DNA from 4 places in the Paenibacillus physcomitrellae genome. Region 2 is predicted to be linked to each of the others. Evidence: predicted binding sites of a transcription regulator. Region 2 holds the regulator's gene; each other region holds the start of a gene.
The links. Region 2 encodes Rex, which represses fermentation and respiration genes when NADH is low (regulators of the CRP and FNR family bind a similar motif). Its sites were predicted from a motif close to TTGTGAAATATTTCACAA; they were not measured.
Positions count from the first base shown of each region.

Region 1: a site for Rex is predicted at 2,030-2,047, ahead of nirB (nitrite reductase large subunit NirB). Genes of this name have one in related genera too.
Region 3: a site for Rex is predicted at 1,798-1,815, ahead of hcp (hydroxylamine reductase). Genes of this name have one in related genera too.
Region 4: a site for Rex is predicted at 1,557-1,574, ahead of CBE73_RS12970 (phosphoketolase family protein). Genes of this name have one in related genera too.

Region 1 is NZ_CP022584.1:953,721-956,933, reverse strand. It holds gene CBE73_RS04320 (TetR/AcrR family transcriptional regulator) at 1-599, shown strand, start outside; gene CBE73_RS04315 (aldo/keto reductase) at 788-1,723, shown strand; gene nirB (nitrite reductase large subunit NirB) at 2,064-3,213, shown strand, end outside.
Region 2 is NZ_CP022584.1:1,122,644-1,125,856, forward strand. It holds gene CBE73_RS05100 (amidohydrolase) at 1-1,175, opposite strand, end outside; gene CBE73_RS05105 (redox-sensing transcriptional repressor Rex) at 1,165-1,812, opposite strand; gene dinG (ATP-dependent DNA helicase DinG) at 1,814-3,213, opposite strand, start outside.
Region 3 is NZ_CP022584.1:726,326-729,538, forward strand. It holds gene hcp (hydroxylamine reductase) at 46-1,734, opposite strand; gene CBE73_RS03320 (2-oxoacid:acceptor oxidoreductase family protein) at 1,913-2,935, shown strand; gene CBE73_RS03325 (thiamine pyrophosphate-dependent enzyme) at 2,932-3,213, shown strand, end outside.
Region 4 is NZ_CP022584.1:2,863,121-2,866,333, forward strand. It holds gene CBE73_RS12970 (phosphoketolase family protein) at 1-1,531, opposite strand, end outside; gene CBE73_RS12975 (GntR family transcriptional regulator) at 1,711-2,439, opposite strand; gene CBE73_RS12980 (ATP-binding protein) at 2,735-3,213, opposite strand, start outside.

The DNA.
Region 1 (3,213 bases), 170 kb from region 2:
ATAAAATGTTTCAAACCGGTACGTTTGAAGAGATTAAGATGAACGATGTGGCCAAAGCGGCGAATATCTCAAACGGCACGTTGTTTTATTATTACGGTACGAAAGAAATTTTGTTTATGGAGATGTTGTTCAGGGAATATGAAGAGCGTTTCCGGCGTTTTACGGAGCTGCTGCTTGCTTATGAGAAAATGAATCGCGAGGATTTTAAAGCTTTTTTCCTGGGCGAGATGGATATGCTGCTGGATCCGAACTCCGTGCTGGTCCGTTTGAGTGCGATCAAGAACACGGTTCTGGAGAAAAATATCGATGAGCAGACGGCGCAAAAAGACAGCGTCATGCTGTATACCTCTTTAACCCGGATCGTCAGCCAGATCTCGGAACGGACCGAATTTCTGTCGGAAACCGACTGCTTTGATTTGCTGCTCGCGCAAAATGCAATCCTTGTCGGATTCGCGAATATGGCCGATTTGCCTGACGTGATGCTGAAAGCGATTGAAGAGCATAACCTTCAGGCGTTCCAGATTGATTTCAAAGCCCGCTCGCTGGCTGCTATGGAGTTGTATATTACCGGCTTGTATGAAAGGTTGAAGAAGAGCTGACCAGCAAGAGGCCGGATTCTGCTTCCGCCCAGTTCCTCTACGACCAAAAGAGATTAAGCCTGCCCGCCTTTATTGACGGCTCATCCGCCATAGTGCTAAAGTTTGGGGGATGGGTCTTTTTGGCTTTTCAACAAATTTTATTAGGAGCCGGCAGTGCTAGGGCTGCGGTCAAACGGGAGGTTATCCTTTTGAAAAATAGAACATTCGGCAGTACAGGCAAACAGGTTTCTGAAATCGGTTTCGGGGCCTGGCAGCTGGGCAACCGCCAAGATTGGGAAGCGATGGACGATGCGGATGCGATCGCGCTGGTTCATGAGGCTTTGGACAAGGGCGTTAACTTCTTTGATACGGCGCCTAATTACGGTGGCGGACGCAGCGAACAACTGCTGGGCGAAGCGCTGCTGGGCAGACGCGGACAAGCCGTCATCAATACCAAATTCGGGCATGGCCCCGAAGGAATCACCGATTACTCGGCAGATAAAATCAGGGAATCGGTGGAGCAAAGCTTAAAGCGGCTGCAAACCGACTACCTCGACTCTATCCTGCTCCACAACCCGCCGTTTGATTATTTGGACGGCAAATACGGCCACTTCGATATTTTGGAGGAGCTGAAGCAGGAAGGGAAGATTTTGACCTACGGAGCTTCCGTGGATTCCAGCAGAGAAATGCTTGAGCTGATCAATAACACGAAGATTGGCGCCATGGAGGTCATGTTTAACATTCTTTATCAGGAGACCGCCGAGGCGTTTAAGCTGGCTCAAGACCGCAATATTGCACTTATTATTAAAATACCGCTGGATTCCGGCTGGCTTTCCGGCAAATACAACGCGGGCAGCACCTTCACCGGCGTCAGAAGCCGCTGGTCTCCGGAAATCATCCGCAAACGGGCAGAGCTGGTTGAGCAGGTCAAGGAAATTACAGGCTCGGCGGAAAACCTTTCCGCTGCTGCCTTGCGATTTATTTTGGCTTATCCGGAAGTCACTACGGTAATTCCCGGCGTGCGCAACAGCGCTCAGCTCATGGAAAACGTGTCTGCCAGCGATAAAGCCATGCCGGCTGAGCAGGTCAAACAGCTCCAGGCATTGTGGGAACAGAAGATTAAGCAGGCGGATTTGGGCTGGTAACGGAACGTTTGAAGAAACCCATCCTTAGCTCACCATAAGCCCACCCAAACGAAATGTTTGGGTGGTATCCCCTTACAGTAGAGAGTGGAAAAAGTCTCCTGCTCTGATGGAGATTACAAATCCTGTTGAACGGGAGGGGATTTTTCTATATATCACAAGAAGTGGCGTTCACTTCTAGTTTTCTTCAATTAGGGAAACCCCTTTTTATCCTGCGAGAATAAGAGATATCCCTATAGATACTCCCCTCAAAATCAGGCATTTCCCTAATAGGTTCGCCTACAAGGGCGTGATACATTTAAATTAAACAAGTGAATGAAATCACAAACTTGGAGGGAGTCTCATGACGAGGGAAAAGCTGCTGCTGATAGGGAACGGGATGGCGGGCGTAAGAACGATTGAGGAAATCCTGGATCGGGACGCCGAACGTTATGACATTACCATTATCGGGGAAGAAAACTATACTAATTATAATAGAATCATGCTTTCCAATGTGCTGCAGAACAAAAATACAATAGAAGAGATTATCACCAACCCGGCAAGCTGGTATGCCGAACAGAAGATCGAGCTGGTTCACCACGATCCGGCAGTAAGCCTGAACACAGGGGCCAGGAAGGTGCGCACCCAAAGCGGCAAAGAAATCGGCTTCGACAAATGTATTTTGGCGACGGGTTCGCGATCGTTTATTTTGCCGGTGGAAGGTTCAAGCCTGGAAGGCGTTTTGGGCTTCAGAACCATTGACGATACGCTGAGCATGCTCGAAACGGCCAAAAGCTACCGGAAAGCGGCGGTCATTGGCGGAGGGCTCTTGGGGCTGGAGGCAGCCAAGGGGCTTGTTGATCAGGGCATGGACGTTACGGTTGTTCATCTGGAGAAGTGGCTGATGGAAACCCAATTGAACGAAATGGCCGGCAAGCTGCTGAAGGCTGATTTGGAGCAGCAGGGCCTGAAGTTCCTTATGGAGAAAAAAACGAGCCGAATCCTTGGCGACACCCGCGTCACGGGACTTGAATTCAGCGACGGCTCCATATTGGAAGCCGATATGGTTATCATGACCGTCGGTATACGCCCGGAAACGGCTCTGGCCCGTCAGGCAGGTTTAGCCGTAAACCGCGGGATTGTTGTTAACGATTGGATGGAGACATCCGCTCAGGGCATTTATGCGGTTGGCGAATGCGCCGAACACCAGGGTAAGGTATATGGACTGGTGGCTCCGCTGTTTGAGCAGGGCAAAGTGCTGGCCGACGTTCTAACCGGGCGTGAAACCGCCCCTTATGGCGGAAGCACAACCTATACGTCGCTTAAAGTTTCGGGCTGCGATCTTTTTTCGGCAGGAGAGATCAAGGAAGTGGGCGGTGTAAAAAGCATAGAAGCTTATGACGGTCTAACTAACAGCTACAAAAAGCTGTTCATTAAAGACAATCAGGTGGTCGGCATCGTCCTTTACGGAGATACCTCTGAAGAGAATCGTTATTTCAAGCTGCTGAAGCAGA
Region 2 (3,213 bases):
CCTGCAGAGTATACGGTATGCGAAATATAATCCGTTTTCGGAAGGAAATGAGCCTGCTCTACATTCAAAGCAATGAAGTCGGCTTTCATGCCGGCTTCCAGCCGTCCTACCTCCGGAAGGAACAGGGATTTTGCACCGTATTCTGTACCCATTTTCAAAGCTTCTAAAGCAGGAACTGCTGTTGGATCCCCCGAAACCCCTTTATGAATCAAAGCGGCCAGACGAATTTCTTCCAGCATATCCAGATTGTTGTTACTTGCCGGGCCGTCCGTACCAAGTGAAACCGTAACCCCGGCCTTCAGCAAATCTACTACCCGTGCAACGCCGCTGGCGAGCTTCAGGTTGCTTCCCGGGTTATGAGAAACACCCACATGATGCTCGGCAAGGATGGCAATCTCTTCATCGGTCAAATGAACCGCATGAGCTACCAGCGACGGACGGGAGAACAAGCCCACTTTAAGCAAATGCTCTACCGGACGAACGCCGTAATCCCGGACATTTTGCTCCACCTCGGCCCGCGTCTCGGACATATGGGTATGCAGCGGGAGATCCAGATCATGTGCAGCCTGAACGATCTTCTCAATATAATCCGGCGGACAGGTGTAAGGAGCGTGAGGAGACATCATCGCTGTGATTCTTCCGTCTGCTGCTCCATGCCATTGTTTGGCGAAGCTGACCGCATCCTGAAGCTTGGCTGTCTGTACTTCCGGCGGACAAAGACCGATAACCCCGCGGGTCAGCACAGCCCGGATACCGCTCTCTTGAGCGACTTTACCGACCTGATCCATATGGTCGTACATATCGAGGAAGGTTGTGGTTCCGCCCTTCAGCATTTCCAGCACGGAAAGCGCCGTTCCATGGTATACATCTTCGCTGGTAAACTTGGCTTCCATTGGCCACATCTTCTCCTGCAGCCAGACCTGAAGCGCCAGATCATCGCCATAACCCCGGAGCAGCGACATAGCTGCATGTCCATGCGTATTGACTAGACCCGGAAGGAACAACAAACCGGAGCCGTCAAAGCTTTCTACGCCTTCGCCCTCTGCTCCCTCTGGCAGGGTTTCGCCTATATACAAGATTCGGTCATTCTCAACCAGCATATATCCGTTAATAACCGGTTTCTCGGGGTTCATGACCGCGAAAGTCCCGTTTTTAATCAACCATTTACGACTCATTTGAACTTTCCTTTCCTTGATCCAAATAATAAGCCAAACTTAACAAATCAGTTGTAAAGTCTGCAGCATGTACCCGTACTTCCGCCGGAACCTTCAAAATCACCGGAGCAAAGTTGAGGATGGCCTGAATACCTGCCTCCACCAGCTGATCCGCCACCCGCTGGGCCTCCCAATGAGGAACCGTAATAATCCCGATGCGTATGCCTAAATTTCTGACGGTTTCAGGCAGCTCTGTGATCGGCTGGACGGTCAGATAATTGATCTGGCTTCCGATTTTGGCTTCAGCGATGTCAAATACAGCGACAATCTTCATGTTGTCTTTCAAATACATGTTGTAATTGGAGAGTGCCTGGCCAAGATTACCGGCACCCACCAGCGCTACGCTGATTTCCTGATCCAGATTGAGAATCTGGCGGATCTTCTCGATTAAATAAGCCACATCATAGCCGATGCCTTTACGGCCAAAATCGCCGAAGTAAGCCAGATCCTTGCGGATTTGAGCGGGGTTTAAATCGAGATTTTGTCCAAGTTCCTGAGAGGATACCGTCATGACATCCCGGTTCTGCAGTTCGTTTAGATACCGCAGATAAACCGGCATGCGCCGAACGACGGCATCCGAAATTTTTTCCGATTTCATCTTATTCACCCTTTGCTGCGCCTGTTTCGGCGTCGTTTTCCATAGGTTCCAGCCACTCCGTAATCCGCGGAACCATCTGGCTTAGTGGCATATGCTCCATTTTGGGTCCAGGTAGAGAATACAAGAAATATTTGCCGTAATAAGAATCCAGAATACGAGTATCGTATACGATGACAATGCCTTTATCTCTAGAAGAACGCACCAGCCGGCCAAAGCCCTGCTTGAAACGGATAACCGCCTGCGGGACGGAAAGCTTGGTGAACGGATTTTTCTTCTGCTGCTGCAGCCGTTCGCTTTTGGCCTCCACCAGCGGATGGTTAGGCGGCTGAAACGGAAGCCGGACAATCGCCAGGCTTGTCAGCGCATCTCCCGGAATGTCCACGCCTTCCCAGAAGCTGCTTGTACCCAGCAGGACTGAAGCGTCTTTGCTTTGGAAACGCCGGGTTAGCTTAGTCCGGCTGCCGCTGTCCATGCCCTGCCCGATGACCGTTATATTATGAGCCGATAATTGCTCTTTAAGCGGCTCGTATACCTGCTTCAGCATCCGGTACGAGGTGAACAGCACCAGCATCCTTCCGTTCGTTGCCACAGCTGATTCTGCTAAGGAATCCACGAGCGTATTGACGAAATGCGCATCTCCGACGCTGCCCTTCACACTTGGGAAATCCCTCGGAATTACCAGCAGCGCCTGCTCTCTGTAATTGAACGGTGACGGAAGAATAGCCGTCAACAGACGCTCCTCTTCACTTGCTGCCTGGAGGCCGAGCTGATCGATCATATATTGGAAGCTCTTGTCGACCGTCAAGGTGGCCGAGGTCATGACTACGCTTTTTTTCTTGTCAAAGAAGTAATTCTTCAGCTGTTCGCTTACATCAATCGGAACGGCATAAAGCTGCAAGGATTTGCTGCGGTAATGACCGTTTCCTTCAAGCCAGTACACCGTTTCCTCGTTGTCCAGCTTCATGAAGAAGCGCAGCGAGTCACGTTCGCTGCCAAGATCCTTGAACAAGCCGCTGATATCGGTCAACAACCCGTCAACGCCGTAGTCATCCTGCTCTTCCTTGATTTCGGCAACCAGCCGGTCTCCCTTTCTCAGCACTTCACTGATAGTCACGTGAATCTGGTTCTCCAGCAGGCCAAAGGTCTCCCACTGTTCCGGCCGTTTGGCCGGAAGGAGCCGTTTGACGAATTGTCCCGGTTCTCCAGGCGCTGCATCGCTGCGTTCGGTCATCAAGCCGAACAGCAGCTCACTCAGCTTATCCCAGCTCTCCTTGATTTCGAGCAAAGCCGGATAAATCGAATCGATCGTTTCCATCCAGCCGGAGGCTTTCTCGGCACCGGAAGCACCGAGCTGCAGCCGAAGATTCGCCAGCTGTCCGGTACGGCTGTCTTTAAACAGCC
Region 3 (3,213 bases), 400 kb from region 2:
CGGCTAGGGGCATTTTTTGATCAGGCACTCAGGCACTCAGGCATCTCAGGCGCCGAGGAACATTTTCATATCGTCCTCTACATTCGTAATGCCGCCTATGCCGAAGTTCTCTACAAGCACCTTGGCTACGTTAGGCGACAGGAAGGCGGGGAGCGTAGGGCCCAGGTGAATATTTTTGACGCCAAGATACAGCAGGGCCAGCAGCACGATCACCGCTTTTTGCTCATACCAGGCAATGTTATAGGAAATCGGCAGCTCGTTGATGTCCTCAAGGCCGAACACTTCCTTCAGCTTCAAAGCAATGACGGCCAGGGAGTAGGAATCATTGCACTGCCCGGCGTCCAGCACCCGCGGAATACCGCCGATTTCGCCCAAATCCAGCTTATTGTATTTGTATTTGGCGCACCCGGCAGTCAGGATGACCGTATCCTTAGGAAGCTGAGCTGCAAAATCGGTGTAATAATTGCGGGATTTCATCCGCCCGTCGCAGCCGGCCATGACGAAGAATCGGCGGATGGCGCCCGATTTTACGGCATCCACGACTTGATCGGCCACGTTCATCACGGCAGCATGGGCGAAGCCGCCGATGATCTCGCCGGTTTCAAGCTCCGTTGGGGCCGGGCATTCTTTTGCTTGCTCAATCAGCGCGGAGAAGTCCTTGGCAGCGCCGCTTATTCCTTCCGGAATATGGCGGACGCCCGGAAAACCGGTGTTGCCCGTCGTATAAATGCGGTGCTTATAGCTGTCCTTCGGCGGAACAATGCAGTTGGTCGTCATCAGAATCGGTCCGTTAAAGGCTTCAAATTCGCTGCTCTGCTTCCACCAGGCATTCCCGTAATTGCCTACAAAGTGTTCATATTTCTTAAAGGCCGGATAATAGTGGGCAGGCAGCATTTCGCTGTGCGTATACACGTCCACGCCGGTTCCTTCCGTCTGCTTCAGCAGCTCCTCCAAATCCTTCAGGTCGTGGCCGCTGATCAGAATGCCGGGACGATTTCGGACTCCGATATTCACCTTCGTAATCTCCGGATTTCCGTAAGCAGTGGTGTTCGCCGAGTCCAGCATGGCCATGGCGTTTACGCCGTATTTGCCGGTTTCCATCGTCAAAGCTACCAAATCCTGCACCTCAAGGCTGTCGTCAAGCGTAGCCGCAAGCGCGCGGCGCATAAACCGGTTCAGTTCGTTGTCGTCCTTCTCCAGGTGAAGCGCATGGTACGTATAAGCTGCCATCCCCTTCAAGCCGTAAGTAATCAGCTCGCGCAGGGAGCGGATGTCTTCGTCGCGGGTGGAGAGGACACCGACGGTGCGTGCTTTTTCATCAAAAGCGGCTTCGTGATCCGCTTCCCAAACGGCCGCATCGGGGAGATGGGTCGTTCCTTCCGAATATTGTTCGTTAAAATAAGCCCGCACCTCGCCGCGGAGCGTGATGGCTTCACGGATTTTCCCCACAAACACCTCGCGGTCAAAGTTCGCATTCGTAATGGTCGCAAACAAGGAATCCATAATAAACAGCGATACGCGTTGTTCCAGTTCTTCCGGCAGCCGGACATCCAGACTGAGAAAAGAGATCCCTTTCAGCAGATAAATGAGCAGATCCTGCAGATTCGCTACGTCATGTGGTTTGCCGCATACCCCGGCAATGGTGCAGCCCGTTCCTTTGGATGCTTCCTGGCATTGAAAGCAGAACATGGACGGCTGATGGTTTAAGGTTTGTTCTGTCGCATTGTTATTCATCATTTTTCTCCTCCCGGTTTCACTCGTTCATTTAGGCAGTATAGCCCGCCGTCAAAGTCGGACTTGTGATTTCAATCACAATTTATTCAGCTGTGAGAAAGATCACTAACCCCGTTCGTTTCTTCTCTTAAACTGGAGTCATTCCCCTACAAGAACAATGAAGAAATGAGGAGTGAACGTGTCGATTTTGCCTCAAAAAAATGAACTGGGATTCTACGAGATCCGTCTCGAATCCATCGGAGGACTAGGTGCCAATCTGGCCGGAAAAATGCTGGCCGAAGCCGGAGTGACCGGCTCAGGTCTGAACGGTTCCAATTTCTCCAGCTACGGTTCGGAGAAAAAAGGTTCGCCGGTCAAAAGCTTCGTAAGGTTCTGTGACCCTCAGGTAGAGATCCGCGATCACAGCCCTATTGAGCAGCCGCATGTAGTCGGCGTATTTCATGAAGCGTTATATAAGACAGTTGAGGTCGTAAGCGGATTACGGCCTGATGGAACGGTGCTGGTGAATACGGCACGGAATCTTTCCGAGGTGGCTGTGGATTTGAAGATGACGCAGGGTACGCTGGCCGCGATCGATGCGCTGAAAATCGCCGTCGAGGAGAAAACCAAAGTCAATACGGCAATGCTTGGCGCCTTGTTCCGGATTTGCAGTTTCCTGAATCCGGACGATATGCGGCAGGTCATCCGCAAAACATTTGAGAAAAAGCTGCCCCATCTCGTCGAGCCGAATTTGCGGACCTTTGACCGGGGATATAACGAAGTCCAGTTCCTCGCGTTAGGAAATAACACGGAGCTTACGGACGCAGCGGCATTCTCCAGACCGCAGCCGGTCCTCGGCTTTGAAACACAGGAGCCGGGCGGAATCCTTAAAGTTACGGCAAACAGCGTGCTGAAGGATCTTAGCGGCTCCCGGCAGGGGTATTTGCCGGAATACAAGCAGGAGGACTGCATTCACTGCGCCGCCTGCGATACGGTATGCCCGGATTTCTGCATCGTCTGGGAACAGAAGCCGGATAAACGCGGCAACCTGCAGATGTTCATGAAAGGCATCGATTACCAGTACTGCAAAGGCTGCCTGAAATGTGTGCAGGCGTGCCCGACAACGGCTTTAGCCGAGATGCTGGAAGAGCCGCATTATGCCGAGCAGCACCGCGTGCCGCAACCATTTCCTTATTTCACAGCGGAAGGAGTCCGGTCATGAACGTACAAACTAAAGAAATGACGGAGCAAAAGGTTCCGGCCGACCAAACGGCCGTCTTTGAATCGGGCAACGAAATGGCGGCCATGGCCGCCGCCCAGATCAACTATCACATTATGGGGTATTTTCCGATTACGCCGTCCACGGAAATTGCCCAATATCTCGACATGATGCGTACGCGCGGCGAGCACGACATCAAGCTGATTCCGGCTGACGGGGAACATGGCTCGGCGGGAATCTGCTACGGCGCAGCAGCAGCCGGAGCGCGGGTCTTCAACGCC
Region 4 (3,213 bases), 1.7 Mb from region 2:
TGCGCAGCCATTTGAAATGCTGCGTAATCATGGAGTCCACGACCCGCAGGAACGCTTCATAGCTGGCAAAAAATCCGTGGCGTCCGGTCAGCACGTATCCTTCCAGCAAGCCTTCCGCCTGATGTTCGGACAACTGGGAATCGATAACGCGGCCATAGGAAGCCATAAATTCGTCGTTCGGCTCCATGATTTTCTCCAGCCACTGGCGTTTTGTAGCTTCAAAGACAGGCGCCAAACGGTTGGACATCGTTTCATCCGGTCCGAAGATGCGGAAGTTTTTGCTCGTTTCGTTCAGCTCAATGACTTCTTTGAGGTATTTGCCCAGCACGGACATGTCCTGGGCGGTCTGTTTGCCGGGCTCGCTGTTGTCCAGCGCGTATTTGCGGAAGTCCGGTAGCTTCAGGTCTTTGATCTGCTTGCCGGCATTGGTCACCGGATTCATCGCCATCCGTCTGTCTCCTTTTGGCGCGAGCTCGGCGATTTCGGCGTGCAGACGGCCCTTTTCATCAAACAGCTCTTCCGGTCTATAGCTGTTCAGCCACTGCAGCAGGGCATCTGCATGCTCCATATGCTTCTGATCCACCGGGATCGGTACCTGGTGGGCACGGAAGGAGTTTTCATTCGGCACCTGATCCCACTCTTTAGGCCCGGTCCAGCCTTTAGGGGAACGGAATACCAGCATCGGCCAAGCCGGGCGGGCGGAGTCGTTATTTTCACGCGCATAGCTTTGAATAGCACCAATGCGTTCCACAATCGCATCCAACGTTTCCGCCATAGCAGGATGCATGTGCGCCGGATCGCTGCCTTCCACGAAATAAGGCTCCCAGCCGTAACCTTTGAAATAAGCGGTCAGCTCTTCTTTGCTCATCCGCGACAGCAGGGTCGGGTTGCTGATCTTAAAGCCGTTCAAATGCAAAATCGGCAGCACGGCACCGTCGGTGATCGGGTTAATGAAGCGGTTCGAGAACCAGGAAGCGGCAAGCGGACCGGTTTCGGCTTCACCGTCACCCACAACGACAGCCGCAATCAGGTCAGGATTATCCAGAATGGCCCCCGTACCGTGGGATAAAGAGTATCCAAGCTCTCCGCCTTCATGAATGGAACCCGGCGTTTCCGGCGCTGCATGAGAAGCGATCCCGCCCGGGAAGGAGAACTGCTTGAAGAGCTTCGTCATCCCCGGGATATCCTGCGTAATTTGAGGATAAATTTCCGTGTAGCTGCCGTCCAGATACGAATTGGACACCATAACCTGGCCGCCGTGGCCCGGTCCTTCAATGTAAAACATATTCAAGTCATATTTGTTGATCACCCGATTTAAATGAGCATAAATAAAGTTTTGGCCCGGAATCGTACCCCAGTGTCCAATCGGTTTCACTTTGATATCCTCGGCTTTAAGCGGTTCGCGGAGCAAAGGGTTGCTTTTCAAATAAAGCTGTCCCACCGAGATATAATTGGCCGCCCGCCAAAACGCATCCAATTTGTCCAGGTATTCTTGGGACGAATAATCAACTTTGGTATCGGTAACTAACATTTCACCCACTCCTTTATCTCTAATATTGTGAATAATTTCACTTGTAGTTACATCATAACAACCTTTTTGAGAAATGATACGGTCCAATTTTGTGAAAAAGTGAACATAGTATGAAATTTAGAACTCAGCCTCCGAAGGAAACAAAAAGAAGACCAGCATCCGCTGATCCTCAGTCTTCCCTACCGCTCCTGAACCGATACAAAGCTATTGAATTTCATGTACTGATAATGGAACCGCATATGGGAGAATTCGAAAGGCGTCCCGTTGTCCAGAAAAAAAATTCCCTCCATAACGCCGACCGGCTCATGCGGCTTTAAATGAAGCAGCTCCTGGTCGGCAGGCTCGGAGGGCTCGGCGAACACGGACAAAAACGATTTGGTGACCGCCAGATTGTGCGCTTCCTCCAAGTAATTAAAAATCGATCCCTCAATGATGGCCAGGTTCAGATTCTGCACGATCTTGATCGGAATGTAGCCTGTCTCAATCATAAACGGATCTTCCTCAAATAACCGGAGGCGGACGATTTTATACACGAAATCATGAGGCCCCAGGAACAAATCCCTCTGCAGTTCTTCCGTAGGAAGGATCACTTCAAAGCTGATCACCTTCACCTTCGGCTTCTGCCCGTGCATCTGGAAATTGTCGGTGACGCCCAGATTGGAGCCCTCGTAATTGAAGATCGATTCGTTCTTGATGTACAACGGATTAATAAAGGTGCCTGAACCCTGTTTCTTAAAAATAAGTCCGGCATGTTCCATTCGGGCAAGCGCCCGTTTCACGGAGCTCCGACTCACCCGGTAATGCTCGCTGAGACTCCGCTCATCCGGCAGACGCATGTCCGGGAACTGGCCTGCCAATATTTTTGATTTAAGATCATCCATAATTTGCTTGTACACAAACTGAGTCATGGCCTACTCCTTCTTCGTTTCGTCAGCTCTCGGCTTCACGGATGCGCGTTGGCCCGTCCAATGCAGCCTACTATACCATAATCGGCCAAGGGGGGGGGATATGCACTGTTAGGCTAACAATTGAGAATTTCTTAAGAATGGAGATCTCCTATCGTGGAAATTGCCTGGACCGGTGGCCGTTTGTTTTCGACGGATGCGCGAAGCCCCACAAACATTGCTCCTCCCGGAGGATTCCCTCCTGCACCAGCACTCTACAGATCCCTTCAACCGCTTTCCCTAGTTATTTTAGACTCACTTATGTAAAAGTCTTCATTAAAGGAAGTGAGATTTCCACCGTCGTTCCCTTCTTTTCTTCACTGAACAAAGAAATACAGCCTCCGTGGTTCTCAATCAACTTTTTACTGATCATAAACCCCAGACCGGTTCCTTTTTCTTTAGTTGTATAAAAAGGCTGCCCCAGATTCGCCAAGATATGCTTCGGAATTCCGGAGCCTTGATCGATGAAACGAATGATTATGTGGTTTCGCGCTATTCTACTCTGAATAAGGACCTTCCCTCCATGGGGCATCGCTTCAAAAGCATTTTTCAAAATGTTAATGAATACCTGTTTAATGTGATTTTCTTCACATTCTATCCAAATCTCTTTCTGCATCAATTCAGTTTCCATTACCACGTTATACATATTTGCCTGAGCGCTTAATAAAGTAACGACATCTTTAATAATAGACTTAATTTTCTTTCGCTCAAAGTGAGTGGCCTGAGGTTTGGCAAGCA